3 regions of the Sporomusa rhizae genome follow, and region 1 is predicted to be linked to each of the others. Evidence: riboswitches for the same ligand, from Rfam matches in the RefSeq annotation. Region 1 holds a riboswitch; each other region holds the start of a gene.
The links. Region 1 has a riboswitch for cobalamin ahead of SRRS_RS05235 (ABC transporter substrate-binding protein). Riboswitches for the same ligand answer to the same signal wherever they lie in the genome.

Region 2: linked by a shared signal. The riboswitch ahead of cbiD (cobalt-precorrin-5B (C(1))-methyltransferase CbiD) and the one ahead of SRRS_RS05235 (ABC transporter substrate-binding protein) in region 1 are both predicted to bind cobalamin.
Region 3: linked by a shared signal. The riboswitch ahead of SRRS_RS05600 (TonB-dependent receptor) and the one ahead of SRRS_RS05235 (ABC transporter substrate-binding protein) in region 1 are both predicted to bind cobalamin.

What each region holds. Positions count from the first base shown of each region.
Region 1 covers NZ_CP156925.1:1,145,940-1,158,294, reverse strand. Annotated here, with positions in the region: gene SRRS_RS05265 (ABC transporter permease) at 1-748, opposite strand, end outside; gene SRRS_RS05260 (ABC transporter substrate-binding protein) at 934-2,529, opposite strand; gene SRRS_RS05255 (adenosylcobinamide amidohydrolase) at 2,781-3,881, opposite strand; gene SRRS_RS05250 (carbon-nitrogen hydrolase family protein) at 3,929-4,702, opposite strand; gene SRRS_RS05245 (radical SAM protein) at 4,671-5,753, opposite strand; gene cobN (cobaltochelatase subunit CobN) at 5,759-9,475, opposite strand; gene SRRS_RS05235 (ABC transporter substrate-binding protein) at 9,577-10,566, opposite strand; cobalamin riboswitch at 10,834-11,016, opposite strand; gene SRRS_RS05230 (sirohydrochlorin cobaltochelatase) at 11,158-11,553, opposite strand.
Region 2 covers NZ_CP156925.1:2,407,784-2,420,138, forward strand. Annotated here, with positions in the region: gene queC (7-cyano-7-deazaguanine synthase QueC) at 1-70, shown strand, start outside; gene folE2 (GTP cyclohydrolase FolE2) at 102-890, shown strand; gene SRRS_RS11045 (hypothetical protein) at 941-1,222, opposite strand; gene SRRS_RS11050 (ChbG/HpnK family deacetylase) at 1,337-2,191, shown strand; gene SRRS_RS11055 (NAD-dependent epimerase/dehydratase family protein) at 2,205-3,131, shown strand; gene SRRS_RS11060 (ferredoxin family protein) at 3,491-3,700, shown strand; gene SRRS_RS11065 (2-oxoacid:acceptor oxidoreductase subunit alpha) at 3,697-4,836, shown strand; gene SRRS_RS11070 (2-oxoacid:ferredoxin oxidoreductase subunit beta) at 4,836-5,660, shown strand; gene SRRS_RS11075 (2-oxoacid:acceptor oxidoreductase family protein) at 5,660-6,193, shown strand; cobalamin riboswitch at 6,410-6,582, shown strand; gene cbiD (cobalt-precorrin-5B (C(1))-methyltransferase CbiD) at 6,703-7,797, shown strand; gene cbiE (precorrin-6y C5,15-methyltransferase (decarboxylating) subunit CbiE) at 7,776-8,411, shown strand; gene cbiT (precorrin-6Y C5,15-methyltransferase (decarboxylating) subunit CbiT) at 8,408-9,022, shown strand; gene cobM (precorrin-4 C(11)-methyltransferase) at 9,157-9,921, shown strand; gene SRRS_RS11100 (cobalt-precorrin 5A hydrolase) at 9,925-10,998, shown strand; gene cobJ (precorrin-3B C(17)-methyltransferase) at 11,019-11,708, shown strand; gene cobK (precorrin-6A reductase) at 11,705-12,355, shown strand, end outside.
Region 3 covers NZ_CP156925.1:1,265,452-1,272,420, forward strand. Annotated here, with positions in the region: gene SRRS_RS05585 (type II secretion system protein GspD) at 1-884, shown strand, start outside; gene SRRS_RS05590 (hypothetical protein) at 910-1,311, shown strand; gene SRRS_RS05595 (hypothetical protein) at 1,361-2,143, shown strand; cobalamin riboswitch at 2,149-2,332, shown strand; cobalamin riboswitch at 2,459-2,650, shown strand; gene SRRS_RS05600 (TonB-dependent receptor) at 2,819-5,419, shown strand; gene SRRS_RS05605 (hypothetical protein) at 5,564-6,931, shown strand.

The DNA of each region.
Region 1 (12,355 bases):
GAAGAGCATGATGCCTGATAATCGAAAACCTGCTTTTTCCCCGTGCTTTGGCAAATAGAATGTACTCTTCCTCCATGATGTCAATCATCTTTTCCCTGGTATGCAGCGTAATGTTGGCAACCCCGATTACGCTCAAAGTCAACGCAGGCAACAGCAAATGCTTTATACTGTCAAAAATGGATACCTCTGCTGCATTTACGCCGATAGGCACACTCAATCCGATGGGTAAAATTTGCAGCCAGACGGAAAAAATCATTAACAAAACAAGTGCCAGCCAAAAGGTTGGCGTACTGGCAATAAGTAATGAATAGCCCTTGATTACCTTATCGATCCATTGACCACGATATAAACCGGCAGCAATGCCAAATGTAAAGCCCAAAATACCTGAAAAAATCCACGCTGTGGCCATCAGTACCATGGAATTCATAAATTTGACACCAATGACGCTAGCCACAGGCTGCCGGTAAATCAGGGATGATCCCATATTTCCCCGGATAAAATCGGTAAACCAGTTCAAATATCTCTCCAATGGCGGTGTATTCAACCCAAAATAGGCTTCCAGCTTGGCCAAATTTTCCGCACTCATATTGGCCAAACCTACTTCTCCAATGTAGGCCCGAATCGGATCCACCGGCGATAATGAAACCAGAATGAAAGAAAGGATACTCACGGCAATTAACAGTGAAATCATTTTAACTATGCTTTTTCCGATGTATCGATAAATGCCGGAATATTTTCTTATGTTCATAAAGAATACCTCATTTTTAACAGAATAGGCCTATGGTACAGAGAAAATAATTTTCTCTGTACCATATAAAGAAAACACGGCTTGCGCCGAGCCTTTGGCGAAAGCGGAAGCCGATGTTGCCCTTATCCAGGCGAAAGTTATACTTTTCTACAGGAGAACAGTACAGATCTCTGCTATTTATACTGTTACTTCCAAGACCACTGGTGGACATTGTTCACAATTGTCCAGCCATAACCATGAGGATGAATCTTTTTGTCAATAACATTCAGATTTTCTTTAGCAAAATATACGTGTTTGACTTCTACCAGCCAGACCCAGGGTGAATCAGCCTGCGGTGTGACACCGGCAATACCGTCCCATTGCGCTTGTTTCCAATATTGATAAGACCCATCCACCGAGGTGGCGGCCAACGCTTCTTTAATGTGTTTATCCACCGTTTCATTGGAATAAGAAGCATAGTTCTTACCTGTATAATAATGGCTTCGGATGCCCGTAGGCGAGTGGGAACCGGCGCCAAATACATGCGGCGTGGCATAAGCCTGAGTAGCAATTTTATCCCAGCTTGAACCCACCGGATTTACTTTGATCCCGACTTGTTTTAACATTTCTTTTACCGCCATAGCAATACCTGTGCGGGCGGAATTGGAAGAAATATAGAGGAGGTCAAATTCTGCTTTTACCCCTTGCTTTTCATAGATGCCGTCCGCATTTAATTTCCAGCCGTCGGCTTCCATAATTGCTTTTGCTTTTGCCGGATCATATGCTACTTTCATGGCCTCATTTTCCCAAGGCTCATTCACGCAGTCACTATAGGCCACCGAACCATAGCCATTCAGCACATTCTTTACTAACGCTTCCCGGTCAACGGCACAGGCAATTGCCTGGCGAACGGCAAGATTTGCGGTAACATTATTACCGGCAGGATAGGTTTCTCCATTTTTCTTGGCAGGTGTGGTATTACCTGCAGGAATACAGGGGAGATTCAGACCGCGAATATCTTCAGTATTAAAAGAGAGGATATTATATCCTTTGATAGGGTTAACTGTATAAGAGGGCGCTGTGTAGGCCACATCGACCTGACCGCCTTTAGCTGCAGCATAGGAGGCATCCTCCGACATAAACACAACGGTAACTTTCTTAATCTTTGGCTGTTCGCCATAGTAATTGGGGTTAGCTTCCAGTATTACCTGCTGGCCTTTATCCCATTGTTTTAAGATATACCGGCCGGAACCAATCGGGTTTTTACCATAGGTCGCGGCATTATAGGCATGTTCGGGAACAATACCTACAACGGCGGCTGTATAGGCAAAAGCAGAATACGGAGTATTCAAATGAAAAACGGCGGTGGTGTCATCAATAGCTTCTACCGATTTTAACATGGACAAATCTGTCTCGGTCGCCTGCTTCATGGCATTATTATAGGTAAAAGCAACGTCTTTCGCGGTAAGGGGAACACTATCGGTAAATTTCACATCAGGACGAATTTTAAAAGTCCAAGTAAGCCCGTCCGGCGAAATAGTATATTCTTTTGCCAGATCATAGCCGATCGTAATATCATCTTTTGTAACCAACAAGGTGCTTTGGATCAGAGGATCATGGGTGTGCTCGCCGGCAGCCCAGCCCATAATAGGATCAAATCCAGCGGCAGGCTCTGATTCAACATCCATGGTAATAACAACACTGTCTTTGGCCGAAGTGCCCGTAGTAGCGCTTTTTCCACAGCCAACCAAGGTAAATACAAAAGTAACTATCAGGCACAGTGCTAAAAATTTCTTCTTCATGTTCTCCTCCTAAATGTGTTTTTCAATAATTGACATGCAAGAAAACTATTCTACAGAATAAAAAAAGTGGTATAAAACCCGGGACGTTTTTTGTCCCGAATGGTTTCATACCACATTCTTTTATTATATAGTTTTGGGGTTGTTTTACCTATTAATCATAATATGACTTCTTGTCATACCGGCAAATTTTCATAATCTGCCTGTCATAGTAAATTTTAGCAACACAATGTCCTTTTGTAAAGATATTTTTGTTACTTTTTTAACATAGTGCACTTTTCTCCGGTAATTCCCAGTAGTAAGACCTTCCAGGCTTGCAGATAATCCTCCAGACCGGTGCCTATAATTTCCGGTGCTTTAACCCCATATTTAGCGGCGGCAGCGGCAAGCAGCTCATTGCCGGCCTGCTGCACTTCCTTTCCAGACAACAGTTCCCATTGCATTTCATCCAGAAGATGTACATATAACGCCGCATATGTCACCAAAAAATTATCTCTGTCACTCTGATATAACGCATCCATAAATTTCGGCTTTATTACCGCTTTGTCAGTATTGGCGGCATAGGCCTGCCACAGTGTCTCCTCCTTGATTCCATACCGTTTAAAGCGACGAAGCATGCTGTGCTGCTGGTCTGGTGACAGTCCTGTCTGTTTATGTAAAGCCTCCTTGACTGCCGGCAATACCGCCCGGCCAATCAATTCCCCCAGTTTAGAATGCTTGCCCGCACTCTCAAAATACAGCGGTGACGCCGGATTGGCAATAACAATCGTCTGATCGGTGCCGGAACCGGTAGCCAAGCCTGTCGAATAATTGCTGCCGGCCATAAGCTCCTGCAAAGCAGCCGTTTTAGCCTCAGTGCAAGTGACCATAGCCCGGTTCAGAATACCTGGCGGCAAATCAGCATCAATAACCAGAATAATATTGATCGTGCCGGGCTTCTCTATTGAACTTTTATCAATAGGCTGAAAATAATCGGCCGGATCACCGACCCGGCCGCCGTTGACCTCAACCCCACCGGTAACAATAGCCGTAACTGTTAGATTTTCATAAGTTTGCGTATGGATCGCCACATTCTCCATGGAAGCCGCCGTTCCCATCCCGGCAGTTTTCGCCGGATCAAGCCCGATTTCCTCAGTGATAAGCTTCATATGCTCCTGGTAAATCGGAGCACGCATGATGCAGGCCATACCAGCTCCCGGATTGCAATCATTGTTAAATACAGCCGTCAAATCCTCCCGGTAGCCGCCATTGACAACAGCGGTGCTGCTGACTTTGCGCGGCTGCTCAAACGGAATAACAATACTTTTATAATACCGGTAAACAGAATCCCCTGTTGATAAGGTGCATAATTTCAAAGCTTGCTCCCTCCCTTGAATCCAAAGATTCAAAACTACCACCTTCTTTATAATGCCAAGATAGTAAATTCACTTGATACGGTATTCTGCTCTTTAAAATCCCAATCAAAAAGGAGTACGGCAGGCTCCCCTGCATATTCCAGCCGCATTTCCCCGCCGATAACCACCGCACTTTGCGCATGAGTAAAGTCCAGGCGTTCCTGCTTGCCGGTCTGATTACATACCCACAGCGCCCGGCCGCTGGCAGCCGAAGCCCTTTTCCAGGCGTTTTCCGGCGGTCCGCCACAGCCGTTTGGCGGCCAGGCCGCAGGAACAACGATAAGCTCTGCGCCCTTTTGGGCCAAGGCTACGGCGTTTTCTTGATACCAGGAATCGGCACAAATTAATATACCTGCCGTCTTTTCGCCGCATTTTACCGGCTCCAGGTGTTCTCCCTTAGCAGCCCAGCCTTCAGACACACCCGAATGCGCCTGTTTTTTCCGGTGACGGCCAAGGATATTGCCGTCAGGACCAAGCACCAGGCAGCTATTATAATACTTGCCTGTCACCGCGTCCTGCTCGGCACAGCACAGAAATACTGTTACCCGGCAATTGGCTGCCAGTCGTTGAAAAGGTTCAACCGCCGGAGATGGCTGCACCGGTATTACAACCGGTTTGTGCTCACGCTCACAGGCAAAAAAATACCCTTGTACGGCTGTCTCCGGCGTAACAATCCACTTGGCTCCCGCTTCTGCTGCCAGCCTTACGCCGTTGGTTAAAATCGCCAAATTTTTGCTTTCCGGTCCGCCGCTAACATCTACATGCAGTAACGCAACTCTCATACGCTTTTTTTCTCTCCTGTCCCTGATGTTGTTGGTACCATTCTATCGCTACCTGTTTTAACGCACATTCGGCGGCATAACTCTGACCGGGGCAGCCTGCCCCATACCACCGGGCAAAACACGCACCGCCACACAAGGAAAAAGAAGGACACTGCAGGCAGAACTTCATTTTTTCTTTAATCCCTGCCGCCACTTGTGCCTGTCTGGTTTTGTCCAGTCCTGTTTTTACATGTCCCAGATAAAAATCCGGATTGCCGGCCAGCGAAGCGCAGGCGTACAAATGGCCTTGCGCGTCAACGAACGCGGCCTCGCCGTTCATAGCATAACAATGAGAAAAACCCGCCATCTGCTTATTAGCCAGTCTATCCACCCGCTCAACCTGAGAAAACAACATTGGCTTACCGGTCTGCTTCGTCAAGCGTTCGGCCGTCTGAAAAGCCGCTTCTACTCCCTGCCACACAGCCTCTGATGAAGGCGCTGTCATCTCGCTGCCCCGTCCCTGGGCTCGTAACAGGTCAAAGCCAATCCGCCGGACATTTCCCAGGTAATAAGCCATTTCTACCAAGCCGCTCAGTTTACCGGCATTTTCATTGGTAACAACACAGGTTATCCCTGTAGCAATACCCTGCATTGCCAATTGACCCGCACCGTGTAAAATCTGGCGGCAGGTTCCCTGACCATCCGGCAGGCAGCGCTGCCTGTCATTGACATCAGGCCGCCCGTCAAGGCTAATCCCGATTCCTACCTGACCGGCTTTTAAGACGGCCGCCCTCTCTCTGGTCAGAAGTGAGGCGTTGGTCTGCAATTGCATAATTGCCGGCAAACCGGTTTCCCGCACATAGCGAATCACTTCCTGTATTACCGGAAAGTTTAACAGCGGTTCGCCGCCGCTAAACTGCAATACAAAGGCTTGTCCGTCCGTTGCGGCCATATCCACTGCAGCAATTGCAGTGGAAGTATCCATGATCTCTGCCGGATGTTCATGGGCATAACAATACTTACAGGCAAAATTGCACTGTCCGGTTAACCCTAATATCAACATTTTCAACATAACGCTTATTGATCACTCCGTTCTTCCAACTCACCGTCAATATCCAGATAGATTTGCTGCAATTCTTGCTTGGTCTGTTCGTCCGCGTTCCATAAGCCCCGCAGCTCGGCTTCTAAAAGTTTCTCGGCAATCCGCTGCAAAGCCCAGGGATTAACATCCTTCATCCACTCCCGCATATCCTGGTCTATGGCATATTTTTCGGCCAGCCCCTGGTACATCCAGTCTTCCATCACCGCACTGGTGGCATCCCATTCATAGCAATGCGCCACCACACTGGCCAAATCGGACGCGCCTTTGTAACCATGTTGCTTCATGCCTTCGATATATTTGGGATTCATCGTCTCGCCCCGAAACAAACGCTTAAACTCCTCTTCCAAGCTCCGCAGCTTAACCTGCTGCCGGTTAGAACTGTCACCTGAGTACGAACGCGGCGCTTCACCTTTTAGACTGCGTACAGCAGCAATCATGCCGCCATGATAGGAGTTAAAGTCATCCGAATTGAGCATATGTACTTCCCGGTTATCTTCATTTTTAACAGTAACATCCAGGCTTGCCAGCCGGCGGCTAAAGAGTTCCGGCACAAAAGTACCGCTAGTTTTAGCACCATAGGCATGTGCGCCCCAGCGTACATATACCTTGGCTAAGTCGTCAATTGTTTCCCAGTTTTTTTCTTCCAGCAAATGACTCACACCGGCTCCATAACTGCCTGGCGGGCAGCCGAACACCCGGTAGCAGGCCTGTTCCCAGGCAGCCAGTGCCTCTAGGCCCTGCTCTGTTAGCAGCGCCGAATCGGCCAGCACATGCTTATGGATATAATTAACCTCACTGCTTTCTTCCAGATTGGCTACCAGACTGACGGCTCTGTCCATCCATTTTACCGCCATCGGCATGGTGTCGCGGAATAGACCGCCAATACGGGCCGTTACGTCAATCCGCGGCCGCTTGAGTTCTGACAGTGGTATGACTTCGAGGTCAACTACCCGCCGGCTGCCCCGCTGCCATACCGGACGCACACCTAGCAAGTACAGGAATTCAGCAATACATTGGCCATGACTGCGCATATTAGAACCGCTCCAGAAAATCATGCCGATATTCTCCGGATAACGGCCCTCATCGGCAATATAACGCTCAATAACACTATCGCCTAATGTCTTGCCAAGTTCCCAGGCAGCCTCCGTCGGCAGGGTACGCGGGTCAACCCCGTAGAAATTACGGCCGGTCGGCAAAATATCAGCCGTACCGCTGGTCGGTGCGCCTGCCGGGCCAGGTTCAACAAACCTGTCTTCTAATGCGGCCAACAAATTGGTAATTTCCTGTTCCGTCTTAATTAAATTAGGAATAAGGATATTGCAGATGTCTCCTGCTATTCGCTTCAGTTGTGCCTTTATTTCTAAGCCGGCGCCTGCCGCCCATGGCAATTCGGCCATTAAATCAGCCTGTTCCGGCGTAAAATCATGGTCATACAGGAAGACAACGGCTTCCCGGCACTGCCTTCCGATTTCATCAATTAATGCGCCGCGGGTTTTGCTGCCGTCAGGCAGCAGTCTACCACTCTCATTAAGCAGTTCGTAATAATCATAACCATGCATGGCGGCTATTGTTTCTGTGAGGGATGGCGTTTCCCCGTTAGCCAAACGGGTTAAGGCCAGTATGTATTCTACCAGTGTATCGCCTTGCGGCGGACACCCGAGGACATGCAGTCCTACCCTGATTTGCATATTTTTGATATCGGTAATATAGCTGTGCAGGCGCTCAGCATAGTCGCCAAAGCTTTCGGCCTCTGTTTGCCCCATATCTTCCGCAAGATTAGCCTCAATAACCTTTTCTTTGATTAGGCCCACAACAACCTCAATGTTGTCCGACTGATTCTGCGCAAAATGACAATATTCATCAAGTAGTTTTTCCAGCTCGGACAGCTGGTCATAGGTTCCAGACTGGCTCATAGGCGGCGGCAAATGTCCGATCAGGCAGGCAGCTCCACGCCGCTTGGCCTGAATCCCCTCACCAACAATGGTAATAAGAAACGGATAGATATTAGGCAAATCGCCAATGGCCAAATCCGGGTAGCAGGTATTGGCTAAGCCTGCACCTTTACCCGGCAGCCACTCCAGCGTGCCATGGGTGCCAACATGCACAACAGCGTCAGCCTGCCAAATATCCCGAATCCAGTGATAATAGGCCAAATAATGATGGGTAGGGGCACAGTCCGGTGAATGATACAGCTTGCCGGGATCTTCACCAAAACCGCGCGGCGGCTGTACGGTAATAAAAATATTGCCGTTAAGCATGCCGGGAACTAATAAAATTCCGTCATAGTTGAATACATCACCAGGCGGCTCGCCCCAATCCTTAATAAGCTGCGCTTGTGTTCCCGGCTCCAGTAAGTCAAACCACCGCCGGTATTGTTCTCCCGTTACTTTGCCGGGTGCTTTTTCCACTGTTTCCTCTGACAAAAACCGGCGGTCATTCGTAGCTGCAGCCAGCAGACTATCCATAAATGTCCGGCTGTCGGATGGAATATGATCTACCTTGTAGCCCTCTTCAGCCATCCGTTCTAATAGCAGCCTGATACTTTCCGGGGAGTCCATGCCTTGTGCATTGCCAATATGGGAGTTAGTAGGCGGATAATTATGAAAAATAATGGCAATTTTTTTCTCGTTATTGGCTTTGCGACGTAAGGTAACCCACTTGGCAGCTTTCGCGGCCACCCTGTTAATTCGTTCCGGCAGTGTCTGATATTTTGTTGTACCATCCATCTGTTGTTCTTTTCCGGCGATGGGAACAGCGTGAATGACACCGTCAAATTCCGGCATGGAAATACTGCAGGAGATTTCCATAGGCGTTAATCCCTCAATGCTGTCCTGCCAGGCTTGCCGCGACCTGAGCAGCACATAAGCCTGCAATACCGGTACACCCAGATTTTGAAGAAATCCTTTATCAACAGGCTTACCTACCGTTAAAGAAAACTTAAAGGTATTAATTAATACATCGATACCAGGCACACCGTCGGTATAAAAGAAGGCATTCACCGTATCATCAACACCAGGGGCGCTAAGCTCGGCATTACGCGCCCAATGGCTAAAGGCGGCAATAACATTAAGCCCCTTAGCTTCGATAGCCTCAATTAGCTTGCTCTGATAGGTCAAATCTGACCATATCCATTCATCCCGGGGAAAGATAATACCAACCGTACCCTGGTGAGGTTTGCAAAACTGCTGCCGGTACTCTTTACCATCTGTAAAAATTTTGTCAGCCCCAGGATGGAAAATACCATTCCACAAGAGCGGACGCGGCAGCTCATACTCACAAGCCAGCCGGCAATATTGGTTATTGAGCCACAGCCAGAAATTGCGGTAATTGTCCATGCCGCTATATGACAAGTAGTTGCGCATAGTGCTTCTGTCTGCCGGAGTTACCCCGCCCATTGCATCTTCCGGGTGCATTTCCGTTGCCAGCATGACATGGGTAATTTCTTTGTTATGCAAAAATGCCACTACCTCTTTAAGAAAACGCGTATCACGTCCCATTCCCATCCAGGAAATGAGGACAATATCACTATCGGCTAGTTTCTTTTGCCACTCTATATCCCAGGCCAGGCCGTCATTCAAAAAAAAGACACTATCTTTATCAGCCAGTCTCCCCTCGTCAAGTAATTGGTTTCTGGCTTTCTCCATCATGACAAATTGACGGTCAATATTGGACATAAACACGATGCGTCCCATGATGTCACTCCTCTTCCCCAACGCCACTACTTTTTCTGCCTGTCTCTATATAACGCGTAACACTTGGAAAATATAGCTCTCGCTGCATGAGCAAATTAATTCTAAAAATACTGCGGATAGGCCGCCTTGGCTACATCCTGTACCCCTTTTACGATGTACTGGGAAGTGCAGGATAAGTGACTGTCAGGCACTCCAATCAACTTTTTGCTTTTGACGGCTTTTACCTGCTGCAAGGCCGGATCGTTCTGCACATCCTCGCCAAATTTTTTCATATCGGTTTTGCCGGTATAATCCCAGAGCGACAGCAAAATTATATCCGGGTTAATACTAACAATCTGCTCCTTGGTTAAAGCATCATTCCTGCCCAGCCCAGCCAGCGCCGCACCGTCATTTACCCCGGCGTAACGGCAAATATCTTCAAAGGTGCTGCCTTTACCGCCGCTGTCCCCCATTAGCGTATGGCGGATTACCACCTGCCGGTCGCTTTCAGGGATTTGCCGAACCTTCCCGGTAATTTGTGCCAACTCGTTATCCATATCGGCGACAAGACGGTTCCCCGCCTCACCTTCACCAACAACACCGGCAATTACCATAATCGACTGTTTAACTTCCTCAATCGTGCCAGGAGTTTTATAAACATAGACCGGAACACCGGCCTCCCTTACTGTTTGAATAAAAGCAGCCTGCTGCCAATCCGGAATAAGCACCAGATCCGGCTGCAGCGCAATAATACTTTCAACATTGGCCTGTATTTTTTTAGGAATAGTCTTAGCCCGCTCGGTAATATTGGATATGCCGCTGTCCTCTGCCAGATAAGTCAACGCCGCAATACGCTCTGGCGCTACCAAAGCCATAAGAATCTCATCCGTACTCACGGAGAGGGATACAATCTTTTGGGGTTTTTGCGGTAATTTCAGAACATAGCCGGTGCTGTCGACAATTTCATAACTGCCGGAACCACCAGTAAGCCCGCTTTGAGGCGGACTTACACTGTTTTTTCCGGCACAGCCTGTTAATACAAGCAGCAATCCTAAAACCCCACACAGTACACAGTGCCGAAATGATATTTTAGATAGGTTTACTAACGACATAGCTTCATCTCCATTTAATCATATCGAAGGAGCCGGTTATTTCTATTAAAAAGCAAGCGGTAGCCTGAACGACCTTATTTTTTCCGTTTCAAGAAGAATACACGCGCCAATAATCAGATTAACGCCATCTTTAACCCATAAGAAAAACCCCTCCTTGAATTTATTACGAAGGGGTTATTGAAAGCAAATTCAATTAAAAATCCCGGCAAAAATAGCCGGGAAGGAAGATTGCTTAAATAATCCCCTCCCCATCACTCGTGGGTTAAAAGCGGTGATTGTCAGATAGGCAGTTCTCCTGGCTTCAGATCATCACTTATCCAAACCTTCCCAAGATTTTCATCTCAGTGGTATTCCTTGGATTAGCTCCCTGTTACAGTGGCGGGACCGCGTCGGTGTTACACCTGACTTCCCTATTAAGCCCTTACGGGCACCTACCTCAAATTGTATTATGTCATCATTATATGAATATTTGACTTAAATGCTAGCATGTTATGAAAAATTTGTCAATCCGCTATAGTCTTTACTATTACTCACTCACAACCGCGGGATGGAGAAATGTATCAAATCATTCCTTGGATAAATTGCTGTAGATCAGTGAGTAATAGAATTTATCGGCTTGGCCCAGACGGTCACACACGGGAGGGTCTCAATCCTGCTAAACCCGTTCCGTTCTGTGTAATATTGAACAATATCTCTGATTCTTTCGTACTCTTCTCCTGCGGCGATCTGGAAAGGCTGCACGATAATCTCGGTAAAGCCTTCCTCTTTGAGCCGCTCTAACGCCTGTATTTCGTTATCGACCTGAATACCGTCGCATTCCGCCAGTTTTTCAATCAGGGTGCGGGAGGCAAAGGCCCGGCGTACTTCATAATTGGGAAAATCTGACCGGAGCTTATCCCCAACACTATCAGTAAGCAGTTGGCGGGCTTCCTGATAGGCTATTCCTAAACCCACCATTAGAAAGGCTTTTTTTGCTGCTTTCTTCACATTTGTACAACTCCTCTCAAGAGGGTTATATGTTATAAAAGAAATCCACCGAATTAAAAATCCCGGCTTAAATAGCCAGGCAGGGTAGATTGCTCCAATACTCCCCCATAGCTCGTAGATCAAGTATGATATATCATTTTATCAATATGTCTGATTTGAAATGTTTCATGTTATGAAAAAATTTCTTACTCTGCTATTCTTGGTAAGCTACTCACCTTGCCACAAAGTACTACAAAATAAAAATCCCCCTGAGCTAGACAGAGAGGGTTGCATTATTTCAGAAATCTTTCCAGAGTACTCGACGTAAAAAGAGACTTAGCTTCAGGCGGGGTTTTATCCCCTCTGAAGTTTAGCCAGCCTTATCAGGAACTTAGCTTCTCTTAACTCCCGCTTATAGCCTAAACCTGCAGACACAGGTGGAACAGGTAAAGACTTAGAGTCGTAGAGTAGCTTGGTCATCGGATAAATGGTCAGGTAGGTCAGATTGCTTCATAATCCCCTCCCCATCACTTGTGGGGTAGTATATTAAGTTTGAGCAGGATTGCTGACTCTTTTAATCCATTCAAACTAATACTCTTTCGTTATGCGCATTAGATAAATTACTGCATTGTAACCATTTCCAGGACTTTGCGGTTGTTTTTCCCGGTTCTTGGGGACGCGGGCCCTAAAACGGCTGTCTAATAAAAAACTCCCGAGAGTATCGGGAGAAGAATACAAAACCATGCAAAATAAAAACTCCCGACTATCGTCAGGAGCGAATACAGCATAGTATGCGCAACTTTAACAAAAGACATTACTATAC
Region 2 (12,355 bases), 1.3 Mb from region 1:
TTTGCGTCTTAAAGGATTTGCTGAGGCAGGACTGACTGACCCTATTTTGTATCAAACTAGGAGTGAATAAAATGACGCACATGACTCAAGGACGCAACAGTATTAAAGATGTTCAAAACAGCTGCGATGAGCGTGGCATTGCCATTCAAAAAGTCGGGGTCAGTGATGTTCACTTGCCTTTCTTAATAAAAACCAAAAGTGGTTCGTTCCAGACAGTTTTGGCCAAAATTAAGCTTACGGTTGATTTACCGGAAGAATTTAAAGGAACCCATATGAGCCGGTTTATTGAAATACTGAGCGACTGGAGCCAAAAACCAGTATTATACCGTGACATGGAATATATGCTTACAGATACTATTGATCGTTTACAAGCTAAACGGGCTCACATTGATATTAATTTTAAATACTTTATTGAAAAAACCGCTCCAGTAAGCGGTCTGAAAAGTATGTTGGATTATGATTGTGTTTTCTCTGGCGAGCTGGCGCGAGGCGAGCACCTTGATTTTACATTTGGCATAACCGTACCATTTACGTCGCTTTGTCCATGCAGTAAAGAAATATCTCAATACGGTGCGCATAATCAACGCGGCATTATGCGGGCCAAGATTAAGCAACAGCTGGGCAAATTTGTTTGGATCGAAGATTTGGCAGAGATGATGGAGCAGCAAGGCAGTTGTCAGGTGTATCCACTGTTAAAACGGGAAGACGAAAAATACGTTACGGAAAAGGCCTATGAGAATCCTAAATTTGTCGAAGATGTCCTTCGGGATTTGGTATTAATGCTGCGGAAAGTTGATGGGATTCAGTGGTTTGAAGTAGAATGTGAGAACTATGAGTCAATTCATAATCATAGCGCTTATGCTGCGCATGTCGAGAGCGTGGACAAGTAGTAGATCGGCGCCGAACTCATGTGAGTCCGGCGCCGACTTGATTTTTTGTTTTATTCAGCGCTGTAGTCGCCGTTGACATCATATTTGGCTGTTAAGGTTTGATTTGCTTTCGCTTGTTTTGAGTTATTTGCAGAACCAGTGGTGCTGGTGCTGCTAGTAGTTTGTGATTGTTGAGCTAATTTGCTTAGTTCGCTCATATTAGCCGAAGTAGACGAGGTAGCTGAGGTTCCCGAAGTGCTGCTCGAATAGTCGTTGTTAGCATCCATTTTAGCCGTTAAGGTGCCATATTCGCTTTTGCTTTGTTCGAGCTTGCTTTGTTTGGATTGTGTCATAGTTATATACCTCCCTGATTTTATTATTTGGCCATGTGGCCAATAATAGTATCAGAAATCAGATATCAAGTCATACCAGGGATTTTTTGCCCAAGAAAAATTTTCGAGGTGTCAATGAAACAGTTAATTGTAAATGCCGATGATTTTGGTTTGCATGAAAACATTAATCTTGGAATTGTCGAAGGCCATGTTAACGGGTGTATCACGAGTACCTCCCTAATGGCGGGGGCGCCTGCCTTTGAACATGCAGTCAGTTTGGCGGCTAAGCAGCCAAAGTTAGGAATAGGGGTTCATCTTACCTTAGTTGGCGGACGTCCGGTGTGCGACCCGGGAAAAATTGCATCACTGATTGACAATAAGGGAATGTTCCCCCAAAGTTATCCTGTATTCCTGAAAAAAGCGTGCTCAGGCGGTATTTCCCTTAGTGATGTGCGTCGTGAATTAACCGCGCAAGTACAAAAGGTTGTGGCGGCGGGAATTAATGTTACGCATCTTGACAGTCACCAGCATATGCACATAGTCCCGGGGATAGTTGATGTAGTAATAGATATTGCGACTACATTTGGTATTCGATCAATGCGGATCCCCGCTGAACCATTGATGTTTTTTGGTGGGTTTAAACCCAGCGTAGGTAGGATTCTTGGCCGATCAGGCCTTAGTGTATTGGCAAAGGCGGCCGGCTTTAAGGCTAAACGTGCAGGGATAATAATACCCGACCATTTTTTTGGAATGTTAGCCGGTGGGAATATGGAAGAACAGCTCTTCGTTGAAATCATTGATAACCTGCCTGAAGGAATATCTGAAATTATGATTCATCCCGGTTTGGAGGAGGAATCTTTGAACAAATTATTTGATTGGGGCTATCATTGGCAGCAGGAACTGGCTGCTGTTACTAGTCAAAGGACTACGGAATGTTTAGTTCAGAGGCGGGTTAAACTGGTATCGTTTGAAGATATAACTAATCAATAAAGGATGAGTGTGGATGAAAGTTTTAGTTACTGGCGGTGCTGGCTTTATTGGTTCACATACGGTTGAAAGAATATTAGCCCGAGGTTGGGAGGCAGTAGTACTTGATAATCTGAGTACTGGGCTGCGTACTAATGTTGCCGACGGAGTCAGAATGATAGAAATGGATATTTTGGACGACCGGCTTTTGGATTTGTTTACTAGGGAAAATTTTGATTGTGTTGTGCACTTAGCTGCGCAGACAGCAGTCCCGTATTCTATTGATCATCCTGATACTGACTGCCAGATTAATTTACTTGGTTTGGTAAATATCTTGGAGGCTTGCCGCAAAACAGGGGTGAATCGGGTAGTATTTGCCTCAAGCGCTGCTGTGTATGGTAATGCTGCTAATTTACCGATTATTGAAGAAACAACCCTTTATCCGGGGTCGTTTTATGGGCTTACCAAGTGTACAGGAGAGAAGTACCTCAAGCTATACAGTCAGATTCATAATGTAGAATATGTTGCGTTACGGTATGCCAATGTATATGGCGAACGCCAGGGAGATGGCGGTGAGGGTGGGGTAGTAAGCATTTTCACCCGTAAGTTATATCAGAATCAATCTCTTTCTATCTTCGGTGACGGTGGTCAGACACGAGATTTCATTTATGTTGGCGATGTCGCGGCAGCCAACTGCCAAGCGCTGATTGCTCCAAAGGTAGCGGCCAATAGAGTATATAATATTAGCACCCAGACTCAAACCAGTGTAAATGAATTGGCTCACCTTTTATCTCAGGCGGCTGAAAAGCCTGTTCACAAAAATTATATGCCGGCGAGAGACGGCGATATCTATCATTCCATGCTTTCTAATCAGGCAGCTGTTGCCAGCCTTGGTTGGAACCCTGTAATGCCTCTGGCTGAAGGACTAAACAGGACATATCATTCCTTAAAGAAATCTCTCTAATTTAATAATAAATTAGACAGTCCGCACACAATTTTGTGTGCGGACTATTTTTGTGTCTTTAAGTATACTATAGTATCTTTGATCGACCGGGTCATAAATCGGTAGAGCAGTAAAAGAGAGGATACGATTCAAACGATATAGCTTGTGTTATCTGGAATTCTGTTGCCTTATTAGTTCAGTATATTTGTAATAAGTCATCAAATAATATTAATTATTAAAGAAGGAAATTTTATGTTTGTTAACGTATGTATACAGGACAAGATGGTTGAATAACGTATTAGTATAGCTTATAATAGTATAGTAATATACTATGATCCGCACTAGATAGACATGGTGGTAAAGAGGAGTGAAAAAATATTATGGCACTAGATGTAAACCCTAAGCTTTGTAAAGGCTGCGGTATTTGCGTACACTTTTGCCCCAAAGAGGTCCTGGAATTAGATGACCTGGGCAAAATTTATGTAAAAGATTTGGATAAGTGCATTGAATGTGGTCAGTGCGAGTTGCGTTGTCCTGACTATGCTGTCAAAGTAACAAAAACAGAAAAAGATGGGAGGGCTAGCAAATGACTAAAGCGCGATTGATGCAGGGAAATCAAGCTTGTGCAGAAGGGGCATTAGCTGCGGGAGTAAGGTTCTTTGCCGGCTATCCTATTACTCCGAGTACAGAGGTTGCCGAGATACTTGCTGAAAAATTACCCGAATTAGGCGGCAAATTTATTCAAATGGAAGATGAAATTGCCAGTATGGGAGCTGTTTGTGGTGCCGCTTTAACCGGAGTTAAGGCGTTGACGGCTACTAGCGGCCCAGGATTTTCTTTGAAACAAGAACTAATCGGTTATGCTTCGATTGCAGAAATTCCGGTTGTAATTGTTAATGTGCAGCGTATGGGGCCAAGTACAGGCTTACCTACATCTCCTGCGCAAGGTGATGTTATGCAAGCACGCTGGGGCAGCCATGGTGACCGCGGAGTTATTGCTTTGTCGCCGGCCTCTGTACGGGAATGCTACGATGTTGCAGTCAAAGCCGTAAACTTTTCTGAGAAGTTTCGGACACCTGTAATATTGCTTCTTGATGAAGTTATTGGTCATATGCGTGAGCGAGTGGAGTTACCTGAACAGGAATCCATTGAAATTATAAATCGCAAACAGCCTTCTGGATCTCCAAGCGAATACCAAGCTTACAAACCGGATGCTGACGGTGTTCCGCAAATGGCTTCGTTTGGTTCCGGTTATTATTATCATGTAACAGGGCTAGTACATAATTATCAAGGTCAGCCTACTCAGTCTAATGTTCTTACAGCAGAACTGGTTGAACGACTGCACACAAAAATTGATAATGCAAAAGACGAAATAACTCTTTATACCGAGCATTATCTTGATGATGCTGAAGTATTGGTTATTTCTTACGGTGGTTCGGCCAGAGCGGCAATTGCTGCGGTTAAGGCGGCCAGAGCGCAAGGCATTAAAGCTGGTTTATTGAAGTTGATAACAATTTGGCCATTTCCGGGTCATGTTGTGCAACGTGCGGCAGCAAAGGCTAAAAAAGTCATAGTACCGGAAATGAACTACGGACAATTAGTTGGCGAGATTGAACGCTATGTCGAACGTGATAAAGTAGTATCTGTTACCCGGGTCGATGGTGAGCTGTTTAAGCCTGAAGAAATTTTGGAACCAATTGTTACAGCGGCTGGAGGTGCTAGATAATGGCAAACATCGAAAAGTATTTGCGTCCATCAGCCTTTCCACATATCTGGTGTCCAGGCTGCGGCAATGGTATTATTTTAGCGTCTATTATTCGCGCTATTGACAAGTTAAATCTTAAACAAGATAAAACTGTAATTGTTTCAGGCATTGGCTGTTCCTCACGGGCATCGGGATATATGAATTTTAATACCGTGCATACCGCGCATGGCCGGGCCCTTACTTTTGCTACGGGTATAAAACTGGCAAATCCTGAGTTAAATGTGTTGGTTATTACTGGTGATGGAGATGCTACCGCGATTGGGGGTAACCACTTTATCCATGCCGCTCGACGGAATATCGATTTAACTACGATTATTTTTAATAATAATATATATGGTATGACCGGAGGTCAGTCATCACCGCTTACTCCTTTAGCAAGCCGCTCAACTACGGCGCCTTATGGACACATTGAACGAGCCTTTGATATTGGAGCTTTGGCAATTGCGTCTGGTGCTACCTATGTGGCCAGAGCTACAGCGTATCATGCCAATATGTTAACTGATCTTGTTGTTAAGGGTATTGAAAATAAAGGCTTTTCCGTTATTGATGCTATAACTCAATGTCCTGTTTCGTATGGACGCAAAAATAAGATGGGATCGGCCGCTAAAATGCTGGAATGGCAAAAGGAACATGCTATGCCTGTACAGGCTGCTGCCAAACTATCACCGGAACAGCTTAAGGATAAATTCTTAATTGGAGAACTTCACCGGTCAGAAGCCCCTGAATTTACAGCCGAATATGACAAGCTTATTGCCCATGTTCAGGCTAAAAGGGGGAATAAATAATGTGGCAGATTAGTTTAAGTGGTACCGGCGGTCAAGGCCTTATTCTCGCAGGCATTATTTTGGCAGAGGCTGCAATTGTTGACGGAAAACAGACCATTCAGACCCAATCTTATGGCCCGGAAGCCCGCGGCGGCGCCAGTAAATCTGAAGTTATTATAAGTGACGGCGAAATTGATTATCCTAAAGCAACAGCGGCAGATATTCTATTGGCTATGAGTCAGGAGGCATGCAATAAATATATTAGTCTTCTAAAAGAGGGCGGCAAGCTGATTATCGATACCACACTAGTTAAGACTGCTCCTGAAGTAAATGCTAAAATATTAGCTTTGCCAATCACTCATATTGCCCGCAATGAATTGGGAAATGTAATGGTTGCTAATATTGTTGCTCTTGGCGCTTTGGCCGGATTTACCGGTATAGTAGAGCTGGATTGCCTAACAAAGGCCGTGTTAGCCAGAGTTCCAAAAGGTACTGAGGAACTAAATAAGAAGGCGCTTGAGACTGGCTTTGCTTTGGGTAAAGCTGAAAAATAAACCAAAAGTAAAGGAGATCCCACGCAGGATCTCCTTTATGTTTTGAATCTCTTTATCCTAAAAACTTTGGATAACCAAGTCTTCTGATGACATTTATTTGAATTTTATAGGTGAAAGTTGTCTAAAATATTTATACGTAAGAAAAAGTTGATAATTCTTGGCTAGCTTGCAGGAAAATGTAATATGCGCATGGAATTATGTAAGCTATCATAATTGGATAAGTGTAAGGGAATGGGTGCTTTCATGCTTAAAAAGGGAAGTCCGGTGTAAAACCGGCGCGGTCCCGCCACTGTAATGGGGATGCTACCTTAGATGCCACTGGGAAACTGGGAAGGTTAGGTATGTGATGAGCCAAAGTCAGGAGACCTGCCTGTTCTAACACATGCCGCTAGGACCTACGGAAGATAGGCAGGTATGGGTACAATAATCAGGCAAATAAATTATTTTGTTGTTTGGTGTTATACCCCCTGCACAAGGGGGTTTTTCTATTGGATGATAAAGATAAACCAATGCGTAAAGGAATAACTACTGGAACTTGTGCTGCAGCAGCTGCTAAGGCAGCAATTTTGGCTTGGCAAGGTCAGCATATAAGTATTGTCGAGGTAATTTCGCCGCAGGGCGTTACGCTGACAGTGCCTATTGTTGAAACCAAAATAATTACTGGTGGTGGCTGTGGTACAGTAATAAAAGATTCTGGGGATGATCCCGATATTACCAATGGCGTCAGGATCGAATCGAAGGTAGTCCTTACCGATAAGCCGGAAATTATTATCAAAGCTGGCCAGGGTGTAGGGACAGTAACCAAACCAGGGTTGGCTGTCGCTGTTGGTGAACCGGCAATAAATCCGGGACCGAGAGCTATGATTACGCGGGCAGTCGCCGAATGTTTACCCGAAGGTAAAGGTGCTGTCGTTACTGTTTCTATTCCCGAAGGTGAAAAATTGGCCGCTCGAACCCTAAACCCCATATTGGGTATTGTTGGTGGCCTGTCAATTATTGGTACAACCGGCATTGTTGAGCCAATGTCGGAAGAGGCTTTTAAAGATTCACTTGTACCACAAATTAGTGTTGTCCAGGCATTAGGATATAATGATATCGTATTTGCGCCTGGCAAGATTGGTCAGGATATTGCGATCAATCGCTATGGAATACCGGCTGCTGCCGTTGTGCAGACAAGTAATTTCATTGGGCATATGCTGGAAAATGCTGTGAAGTATGGCATGCGCCGGGTGCTGCTGTTCGGCCATCTCGGCAAGATAGTCAAAGTATCGTCAGGTATATTTCATACTCATAATCGCATGGCGGACGCCCGCTTAGAAACGATAGCGGCCTATTTAGCGGCGAACGGAGCCCCGCAGGAGGCTGTTAAGGAGGTTCTGGCGGTAACTACTACCGAAGCTGCCATGCCAATTATTGACCGTTATAACATGACGGGTGTATATCAAATATTGGCCGAACGAGCCAGCGCGCGTGCTATGCGTTATGTTTTTGGTGATTTGACTGTGGGAACAGTCATTGTGACTTTAAAAGGTGACATACTGGGGCTTGACCAGACCGCCCGGGAAATTGGAGGCCATTTAGGATGGAAGCTAGACATAAAATAGTAGTTGTTGGTATTGGACCGGGATCGCCTGACTATGTGTTGCCAATAGCTAGCAGAACAATTGCGGCTGCTAAGGTTGTTGTTGGCAGCAAGCGGGCGCTCGATACTTTTTCTAACCCAGGCCAGGTTACGAAAGTCATTGACAAAGATATTATGGGCGTACTAGATTTTGTTGAAGGACAGCTTATTAGCCAGGATGTTGTAGTTATGGTGTCGGGAGATCCTGGATTTTACAGTATGTTGGCGGCAATCAGAAATAAATTTGCAGCTAAACAAATTAGTGTTATTCCGGGTATTAGTTCGGCGCAGCTGGCGTTTGCCCGGTTAGCTGATGTTTGGCAAGATGCGAATCTAATTAGCATGCATGGAAGGAAAGCGGATGATAAGATGCTTAACTTCCAGCCACCCCATCATAAGTTGGGAATCTTAACCGATACACAGCATAATCCGGCAACTATTGCTCGTATTTTACTAACGCATAGTTGGCCTGAAAATGCTATTGTCTGGTTGTGCACAAACTTATCCTATGATAATGAGCTTGTTGCTGAAATGACCTTAGTTGAAGCGACTGAAACTCCTGGTTTTGAGCATTGCGTAATGGTGGTGAAGGTATGAGTTATGGATTAGGTATTCCGGACAGTGAGTTTATCAGAGGCGACATACCTATGACCAAACAGGAGATTAGGATACTAACTTTGGCAAAGGCTAGAATTACTCCACACGATACAGTCATTGATATTGGGGCAGGAACCGGTTCCTTGTCGATAGAGGCTGCGTTATTAGCCCGGCAAGGTAAAATAATTGCAATTGAGCGTGAACCTGAGGGTGTTGAGTTAATCAAGGCAAATGCTGCTAAATTTAGCGTTCCTAATGTTGAGGCGATACTGGGACCTGCACCGGAAATGATGACTGGATTACCAGCGGCCGACGTTGTTTTGATTGGGGGAAGCGGTGGCAGGCTACCTGATATTCTTGCCAGTGCAGATCAATTGCTTAAACCAGGTGGTCGGCTTATTATAACGGCTGTTACGGTAGAGACTCTATCAATTGCACTTGCGCTTATGCGTCGGAAAGCCGACTATAGTGTTGATGCATGCTGTGTACAGGTTACACGGGTTCAGCCGGTAGGCTCCTCTAATATGTTCAAGGCGCTAAATCCGATTTATATTATCGAGTGTAATAAAGTAGACTTAGCTTCAGGTGGGGGAACTCAATCTGAAGGTTAGCCGCCCTTATCCAGGGACGTAGTCGCTCTTAGCTCCCACTTATAAAAGCCGGGAGCCTTAGAGCGGGTTAGTTACGGGATAAAAAAAAGTTAGATTGGTTTTAAAGTACTACCGAAAAGAAGGGAGAAATAACAATGAATGTATTCTTCGTAGGAGCCGGCCCCGGCGATCCCGAACTAATAACCGTGAAAGGCCAACGTCTTTTAGGTCAGGCTGATATTATTATCTATGCTGGTTCCTTGGTAAATCCCGCACTATTATCGCTGGCTAAAAATGGCGCTGCTATTTATAATAGTGCCTCGATGACGCTCGATGAAGTTATTAGCGTTATGGTCAGTGGAGTTCAGGATAATAAGCTTGTAGTTAGGCTGCACACAGGCGATCCCAGTATTTATGGCGCTATTCAAGAACAAATGGATGCACTGGCTCTAAAAGAGATTAACTTTGAAGTTATTCCTGGGGTTAGCTCCTTCTTGGCTACAGCTGCAGCTCTAAAGCAAGAGTACACCTTGCCGGATGTGTCCCAAACTGTAATCATTACTCGTCTGGAAGGACGCACACCCGTCCCAGAAAAAGAAAAGTTGGTTAAGTTAGCAAGCCATGAGGCAACGATGTGCATTTTCTTAAGCGTTCACATGCTTGACAATGTTGTTAAAGAATTGGCGGATGGGGGATATTCCTATGATACGCCTGTTGCTATTGTCCAAAAAGCATCCTGGCCTGATGAAAAAATCTTCCGTGCTACCTTGGCCACAATTGCTAAAATTGCCAGGGAAAACAATATTGACCGGACAGCTATGATCGTTGTAGGTAAAGTCTTACATACCGATTATGCTTTGTCACGTTTATATGCTCCGGAATTTGGACATATGTTCAGACAGGCTCAGGAGGATAAGTAAGTTGTGAATTTAGCACTTATTTCTGTTACTCGAAAAGGGGCCGAACTGGCTGAACAGATAAAGCCGCTATTGGGACCAAATGTAGATGTTTATGCAAAAATTGAGCGTAACCCTTTTACTTCTCATCAGGTATTTGACTCTTTGCGAGATTTAATAAAGAAAATTTTCCCGGAATATGATGGATTTATTTTTATTATGGCTACGGGGATTGTAGTCAGGGTTATTGCTCCCTATATCAGGGATAAGCGATTGGATCCGGCAGTTGTGGCTATGGATGATGGTGGTAATTTTGCCATTAGTCTGTTGGCCGGTCATATTGGCGGTGCCAATGATTTAACCAAGCTTGTAGGAAAGGCCGCTGGTGCTGTTCCTGTTATTACTACAGCTACCGACGTCGCTCAATTGCCTGCTGCGGACGTTTTGGCCGTCCGGCTAAACTTAGCCATAGAGCCATTTAGCTCACTAAAAACAGTAAATTCAGCTATTGTTAATGGCGATAGAGTGTTATTCTTTGTCGATACAGAACTGGCTGAACATGAACACTATAGCGATTTAGCAGCCAAACAAAATATCAGATTAATTGATGCTTGTAAACTTACTGATACAGATAAGTATGATGCTGCGGTGGTAATCTCTGACAAGGAACTTCCTATTTCCAAACCGCATCTATATTTACGGCCAGGAAGTTTGGCTATTGGCCTAGGGTGCCGCCGTGGTACTACCAGCGCGGAAATTCTTTCCGCAATTAGTGAGGCCTGCTCACAGATTGGAAGAAGTTTTAAAAGTGTAGCCGTAATCGGTAGTACTGTTCTAAAAGAAGACGAAATAGGGTTACTAGCTGCGGCCCAGCAATTAGATGTACCTATTGAATTTTTTAGTAATGAACAGCTCAAAAAATGTATCGACCAGCAAAAATTATCATTATCGGATTTTGTAAATGAAAAGATAGGAGTGGGGAATGTATGCGAACCAGCAGCAATTTTAGCGGGGCAGAACAGCCAACTGATGTTGCCCAAAACCAAGTATCCCAAGGTGACTGTAGCTATCACGCCGGTAAAATATCGGTGGTGGGAATAGGACCGGGAAGTGTAAATGACATGACGCCGCGGGCTCGGCAGGCAATTGAGAGTGCCGAGATAATTGTTGGCTATGATACCTATTTGGATTTGATACAAGACTTACTGGCAGGCAAAGTCACTATTGGGACCGGCATGATGCAAGAAGTTGATCGATGCCAAGCTGCCGTAGAGCAGGCTATGACTGGAAAACAGGTTGCTGTTATTTCCAGCGGCGATCCTGGTGTATATGGCATGGCCGGTTTAGTGCTTGAACTTGTTGGTAAGTATCCGGCAGCTGTTCAGCCTGAAGTTTGTGTTATTCCAGGAATCAGCGCTGTAGGTGCGGCCGCTTCTATCTTAGGCGCTCCACTGATGCATGATTTTGCCGTTATTAGTTTAAGCGACTTACTGACCCCTTGGGAAGTAATCGAAAAGAGAGTTGAAATGGCTGCTGCGGGCGATTTTGTTATAGCTATCTATAATCCTAAAAGCACTAGGCGGACGAGCCAGATTGAAACGGTACGCGAAATTACATTGAGACACCGCAGTTCGGATACTCCTGTCGGTATCGTCCATCATGCTACCCGGAGTAAAGAAAATATGACCTTATCAACTTTGGATAGATTTACTAAAGAACATATTGATATGTTCTCACTAGTTATTATCGGCAACAGTCAGACCTATATTGCCGACGGAAAAATGGTAACACCGCGAGGCTACAGGCTATGATTTTAGTGCTGGCCGGGACGCTCGATGGCCGGGAATTAGCTGTGAGGTTAGCTAAAACCGGTTTTCAGGTTATGGTATCAGTAATTAGCGAGTACGGGAGAAGTTTAGCTGAGGTACCAGGTATTAGCGTTCACATCGGACAGCTTGCAGCCGAGGGAATGAAGGAACTAATAACAGCAAACGGGATTAAAACTGTGGTAGATGCTAGTCATCCTTATGCTGTTAATGTATCGGCGAATGCTATGGCAGCTTGTGAGAATAGTGGCATTCCGTATATCCGCTATGAACGGGCGGAAGTGGGATTGCCTGATTATGAGCAGTTATATATGGTTAGTGACGCCAGTGAAGCGGCCCGGCTTGCTGCCCGCATGGGGAAGGTCGTTTTTTTGACAACAGGAAGCCGCACGCTTAAGATATTTAAAAATGAACCACAATTAGCCGATTGCCGGTTAGTTGCCCGCGTATTGCCGCAGGCTGATGTTATAACAGAATGTATCGGTCTGGGTTTTAATCCTGGTGATATTGTGGCCATTAAAGGACCGTTCTCCCACGAACTTAATGTGGCGTTATTTAAGGAATACGGTACTCAGGTTGTTATAACCAAAAACAGTGGCACAGTCGGTGGAGCTGATACTAAAATATCGGCG
Region 3 (6,969 bases), 120 kb from region 1:
CTCAGGTGCCGGTGTCAGACAGTCAGCCCGAATTCTTAGACGCAGGTCCCCTGGTTATCAGGCTGAACTATTTAAAGGTCGAGCAGGCGAAGCCGTTGCTTAGTGCTTTGGTGCCTGAGGACAAGCTCAAAGCAGATCCGGTGCGGAATATCCTGGTGATCATGAGCAGCCCTGATGTCTATGAACAGGTTAAGTATTTACTGGCCCAGATTGATACCCCGCCGCAACAGGTGATGTTCGAAGTGCAGGTCGTCGAACTTAACCGTGATGATTTGTCAAATCTTGGCATTGACTGGGGCGCATCGACCAAGCTGCCGCAAGCCATTCCTAACGACGAACTGCAGTTTAGGATCGGTATCGGGAATAATTATGGCGTAAATCTTCAAGGCGTTATTAACCGCTTAGTTGAAAACAAGAAAGGCCGTTTGCTGGCAAGTCCGCGGATCGCGACCTTAGACGGGGTAACGGCAAAAATTCTAATCGGGGACAAGCTGGCTGTGGAAACTTCCCAGCCTACCACCGGCAGTGTACCCATCATCTCCGTAATATATGTCGATGTTGGCATTAAACTAGAGGTAACCCCTACGGTAAACAAAGATGGCTATATAACCACCCACATTCAGCCGGAAGTTAGTAATCAAACCAATACTACGAAAAATGGCAATCCGAATATCCGGACCCGCCAGGCTGATGCCACCCTGCGGGTTAAGAGTGGCTCGACCATTGTTTTAGGCGGCTTGATTCAGCGTCAGGAAACCAAAGATACCTTCAAAGTTCCCTTGCTTGGAAACCTGCCGCTAGTGGGAGGCATGTTTCACTCAACCCTTAAGCAAGTAACTGAGACCGAGCTGGTTATTATGCTGACTCCAAAGATAATAGATTAGATACTATTTAGGAGGAATAAATATCATGAGTAGAACATTACGGGTAATCGGTCTGGCCATGTTAGTATTATTTTTAAACACCCCTTTACTGCAGATCGGTTTTGCTGCAACGACGATTCCACCTGTTTCCGGCGTTATATTAATGCCGCCGCTGGTTCAGTTATATGGTCACGTCGCATTAATCAATTGTTATGCGAATTCCAATAGCTGCTATGCGGTAATTGAACTCCGTGACACCCCCGGAAAATCGATTGTGGTCCGAACGTCGGAACAAAGACTGCAAAGCCTGTTGGAAACTGGGTTGGCAACAGGAAATCTTATTTCCTTTGTCGGACAGGGAGTAATTATTCAGTCACCTCCCCGGGGTGGTACGTGGAATATGGAGGTCTACTCTATTGACGAAGTAACAGTATATAACAAAAAGTAGATAGTGATGAATAACATAGGTGATTTCGTTATTTATCCGGGGTGATAGCATGAAAAAAAGCATATGTCTTATAACTTTCCTACTTATAGGGCTATTGTGCGTACAGCCAATTTCGGCGGCAGATGATTTGCTGGTTGCTGAGCAGTGGGCGCCGGTTATCCGCAAAATGGATAATAAAGATAGCCTGACCGCCCAGACCAATATGTTTACAGCAGTCGATTATGATCACGACTGGCGGCTGAATAATAACTGGTACAATTTGATGTTTTATCCGCCGAAACCAGCCGTGTATTATTCGGTGGTGGAAAGTGACACCCATTATTTTCTTGGCTACTATCAATATTATCCCAGACATATGGGGAGGAGCCAACATGAACATGATCTGACCGGAGTGTTGCTTGCTGTAGGCAAAACGCCAGACGGCGCCGGGCGGCTGGAGATGCTGTTAACCTACAGTAATCACAACTGGCAGAAGCAAAATGGTGCTAAGGTTCGCTTGGAAGGCGGGCGGCCAGTACTCAAAATCAGCGCCGGAACGCATGAGATTGCGGTTGTGGGCAAACGCAAACGGTTTTTGCCGGGGGAAGCCCATATCGGCTATAGTCTGATTCCCTTAACCCAGTTATGGGAGCAGCGCCGTGAAATCGGTCAAGGACGGGTCTTTGCCGGCTGGGGGTATTTTGACAGCTATAATGCCGTCAAAGTGACTGCGCCATGGCTTTGGGATTATCATCACATCAACTGGCTGACTAATCCGGGCGAATTATTTCAGTATTTATCCGGAACCCCCATACGAGAATGCAACTATCTTATCAATCCTTACATAAAGTAGACTGAAAAAAATATAGCGGTACAGGTGCCCTACGGGGCTTAATAGGGAAGTCCGGTGAAAGACCGGCGCGGTCCCGCCACTGTAATGAGGAGCAACTCCAGGTGATGCCACTGGGATGGAAAGTCTTGGGAAGGTTTGGAGAAGCAATGATTCAGAGCCAGGAGAACTGCCTGTATAACAATCACCATTGACCTGCGAGTGATGGGTAGGGGATTATTTGAGCAGTCTGTTCGATCAGCTTTTATAGCTATGATAAATGGATTTCTCATATAGTCAACACCTGGCAACGAGGATGGTTGAATATATGGGAAATCCATTTTTTGTTTCGGTACAGGTGCCCTGTAGAGGGCTTAATAGGGAAGTCCGGTGAAAAACCGGCACGGTCCCGCCACTGTAACACGGAGTCAGTCCTGAGATGTCACTGGATAAGTAGTGTCAACTTATCTGGGAAGGCTGGGCTGATGATGAACTGGAGTCAGGAGAACTGCCTGTACGGACAATCTTCGCTTAACCTGCGAGCGACAGGGAGAAGATTCGGAATTTACTTATGAGAGGAGGGCAATAGAACACTCTGACTGAAACAGTCAGCCTATTTCAGTAATTCGGAGTTTCTAAGAAGCAAAGGGGAGAGAGCAAGCATTGAAACAACGTAAACTAACAAAGAATGCCTTGGCAATGAGTATCGCCTGTTCTTTGGCATTCAGCCTGACGCCTGATTTCGGCGGCGTTGCCTATGCCGCCGAGCCTGACAGCAAGCAGTCACAGGAAACAACGGAAACTGTGAAAGCAGACAGCAAACCGGCGCAGGAATATACTCTGGAGTCCGTAACCGTCGAAGCCAAGCGCCCGGACTGGGAATCCAAGCTGTCACCAGGCACCGTAACCATTATCCGGCCTGATGATTACAAAGGTGAGCAGAAAACGCTGCCGGAACTCCTGAAAGATGTGCCTGGCGTCCATGTCCGTTATGTATCCGGCAAGGGCCAGTATACCACCGTCAGCGTCCGGGGCAGTACGGCGGCCCAGGTGGGCGTATTCGTGGATGGCGTGCTCTCCAACCTGGGTGGCGATGCGGCTGTCGATATCTCGACAATCCCCATCCACAATGTCGAACGGATCGAAGTCTACCGAGGTTATATTCCGGCCCGCTTTGGCGGCACCTATATGGGTGGGGTTATAAACATCGTTACCAAGAAGCCGGACAAAGCCAACATCTCGGCCCAGGTCGGCAAAAGCTCCTGGGGCGGCACCATCGCCGGCCTGGAGATCACCCAGCCTTTAGGGAGCGGCAGCCTGATGATCGGCATTAACCGCGATGAGAGTGATGGGGATTTTCGATATGAGAATCCTTACTCTAAAGAAGTCTATGCAAGAGATATGCCGGGGTTGCAGGCGAATATGAATTTTTTTATTCGTACCGTCAATGATAATTTGGATCTTTATACGGGAATTAATCCCGGTTATTCTACGTTGGAGGAAGTTGATGCGGCATTCAATAACCCGGCTGTCTACAATCAGTATTTGTCCGCTATACGGGGCAACTGGTATTGGCTTAATTGGCATTCTAGCAAGCAGGAGATGCTTGACGATTATATCTTAAATAACCGGGCTTCGACACTGGCTGAAGCGGAACAGCTATATAACCAGGAGGCCAAAGCCCAACTGGATGATGTAAGAACTAGTTTACACAATCAGAGCGCAGGAACTCGAAAACTAATGTCCGAGCTTTCTAACGACAACACCCGCTGGCGGAAGAATAACGACTACAAAAACACTGACGCCATTATCAAATGGCAGGACGACCACTGGCTGGTCAAGGGCAGCTGGAAGAAAATTGACCGGGGAATGCCCCGAAGAGTAGATGGGGATCCAACATTAAGCACAATAGTGGATCTGCCAGACAAATTCGAGCGGAAGCGGCAGGAACTGACTACCAAGGAACTGATGGTAGGCCGGCGGGATATGAGCGGCAATCTGGAATGGGGCTGGCAGCTTAACTATCTTGACCAGGATAAGCGCTACCGCAATCCGGACTATCAGAAGTTTGGCAAAATTCCTGCAGTATTTGAAGAATGGAGCGCTTTCGACTCCCGGCGGCTGGGCGGAGCCATTGATGGCACCTATAAGGCCGGTGACAACCATCTGCTTGAGTTCCTGGCAAACTGGTCGAAAGAGAAAATGGATGTTAACGGCAGCCGGATGGACAAATATGACTTTGAACCCAGTCTTACCAATCGCGAGCGGTTTCGGACATATTATGAACATACGCTGTTCAATCTCCAATTGCAGGATACCATTACCCTCAACCAGGCGGCTGATCTCTGGCTGACTCCCAGTATTCGCTACAATTATTCCAAGGTCATGGGCAGGGCGCTGGGAAAATCCGACTTAAATAAATGGGTCGATCAGGAGGATTCCCAGGTCAATGACAAGGTCACCTGGCAAGTGGCACTGAAAAAGCAGGTGGACGAGCATCTGACCCTGCGCTCTACCTACGGCACCTACTACCGGCTGCTCAACCTGTACGAGATTGCCGGCGACGGCGCCGGCATTCTGCCCCGGCCTAATGCTTATAACGATCCCAAGTATGCCGGTCAAAGCATATTCCCGGTACCCGAGGAAGGGACCCAATGGGACTTGGCAGCCATCTGGGACGGCAGACTGCTGGGCGCCAATTCCTCCAAGGTCCAATTGACCTACTTTGGCCGCGATTCCAAGAATATGCTCCACCTCTACCGATTCGGCTATAATTTTTGGTCTTACACCAATGCGCGCAAGGGGCAGGCCAACGGTGTGGAATTACAGGCTGATTTCAACTGGGACAAATGGGATATGAGCCTGGCAGGCACCTATCTGCATACCAAGCAGCAGACCAAGTATAATGCGCCTAGCTCCTCAACCGGCGAGATTTATTTCAGCTATCCGCAGTTGTATACGCCGGAATGGGAAGGCTCGGCCCGGCTGACCTACCGCCCGGACAACCGGCTGGCTGTTTTCGGCGAAGTAAAATATATTGATGAGATGGTTACCGGTATAGGTGCATATGATAAGCCCTATGGGCAAACCTCCCTGACAACCGTCGGCCTGGGGGCCAAGTATAAAATCGACAAAGATTGCCAAATCATCGCTGGCGTCAACGACCTCTTTGACAAAGGGCCGGAGATGACTTTTAACAGTGGTAATAATTACTCCGGAAGTTGGCAGGCCCAAAACATGCTGCTCGAATATCCCCTGCAAGGCCGTACCTATTATGTAACACTGCAGTACAAGTATTAAAAGCAACCTGCGGCGGTAAAGGAGGTGATGCCCACACGGAAAGAGGCCAGTATGGCGGAAAGGAAGTGATGGCAGGCAATAGGCAGTTAATATCCCCGGATTTTTCAGGCCGGAAAAAAATTTAAAAAAGCGAGGTTATGAGTCATGAAGATGAAATTCGGTTTTCTCAAACGGGTCATCGCAACAACTCTGACATTGTCCGTGCTTGGCAGTACCGTTGTAATGGCGGCCCCGGAGAATTTATTCGGCTATACCGTTGTTAATTCCGCTTATTCAGAAGGTCTGGCTGGCGCTATTAGCGGTGAACGGACAGGTAACCCGACCGACTTTACATCCAGCACCAAGGTAACCCCTTTAAATAGCGACCCAGCGCTGTTCAACTTCTTCCAGGGCAATGAAAGCCGACTGGTGCTGCGCCAGTATAATGTGAGCAGTCCTGCAGATTTAAAATTTAATAAAATCATTGATCCGTTTGCTTCTTCCTGGACACCTTCTCTTGCTGAACAGAAATGGGACGGAGTACGCAACTTGCACGCGGTAGCCACCAAAGGCAATTTCCTGTATGCCACCGGCTATGATTTGGGAAAAATTTCAGTGGTGAATATGAGCAGTGGCTATACGCAAACAACCAGCTATCAGTTTCCGACCGCCTGGCCGAGCATTCCCACATCAGTCGTACCTGCTGGTGCTTCGGTCCATGGTGAAGGTTTAACGGTAGTCGGCAACAATTTGTATGCGCTGTTTACCGTTAATCCAAGTGGAGGCTATTCAGTGTACTCTGACAGCGTTGTCGTAAAATTCAATATACTAGCCAATGGAACTCTGTCTTATGTAAACTATATGACCGTCGGCAAGAACGCTTTTACCCTCGACCATTATAACAACAAGCTGTACATCTGCGCCCTGGGCGGCATGCAGAACGCCGGCAGCTCCAATGCCGATACCCTCCTGAATATCATTGACCTATCTAACTTCACCAAGGCTACCGTTACCAAGACGGCTTCCATGGGCGGCGATTTCCGCGACATTACCATCGTTGACGCCAACACTGCCTATGTATTCCTGGGCAACTATGATACAAATTTTGCCAATATGGTCGGCGGCGTGTACCGCACTAGCGTAGCCAACCTTACTTCCCCGTCGCTTTGGACTAAGGTTAGCGATGTGAATTCGGCCGGTTATCTTTGGGGCATCTATGCCGACAGCAACCGGTTCTGGTTTGTCAAGGGCAATCAGATTGACATCTATTCCGGTCTGCCTGCCAGCACCTCTGATAAAGCTACCAAAACTTTCACTCCGACCCAACTGGGCTACACCGGCGGCAACCTGAACTCGGCGATTATTCTTGCCCCTGATAAGACTTCAACCTTCAGCGCCCAACTCAGCTCAGGCATGGCCAAGTCCTTTGCCTCGCACTCTGTTCTTGCCCAACAAGCCCGCAAAATTGCCGAAGAACGCAAGAGTGGCCTAAAAACGGTAAATGGACAGAGAGTCCTTACCTTTAATAAATAGGAAATAGAATTTTTCGGCGATAAGAATCACCCCGCCCT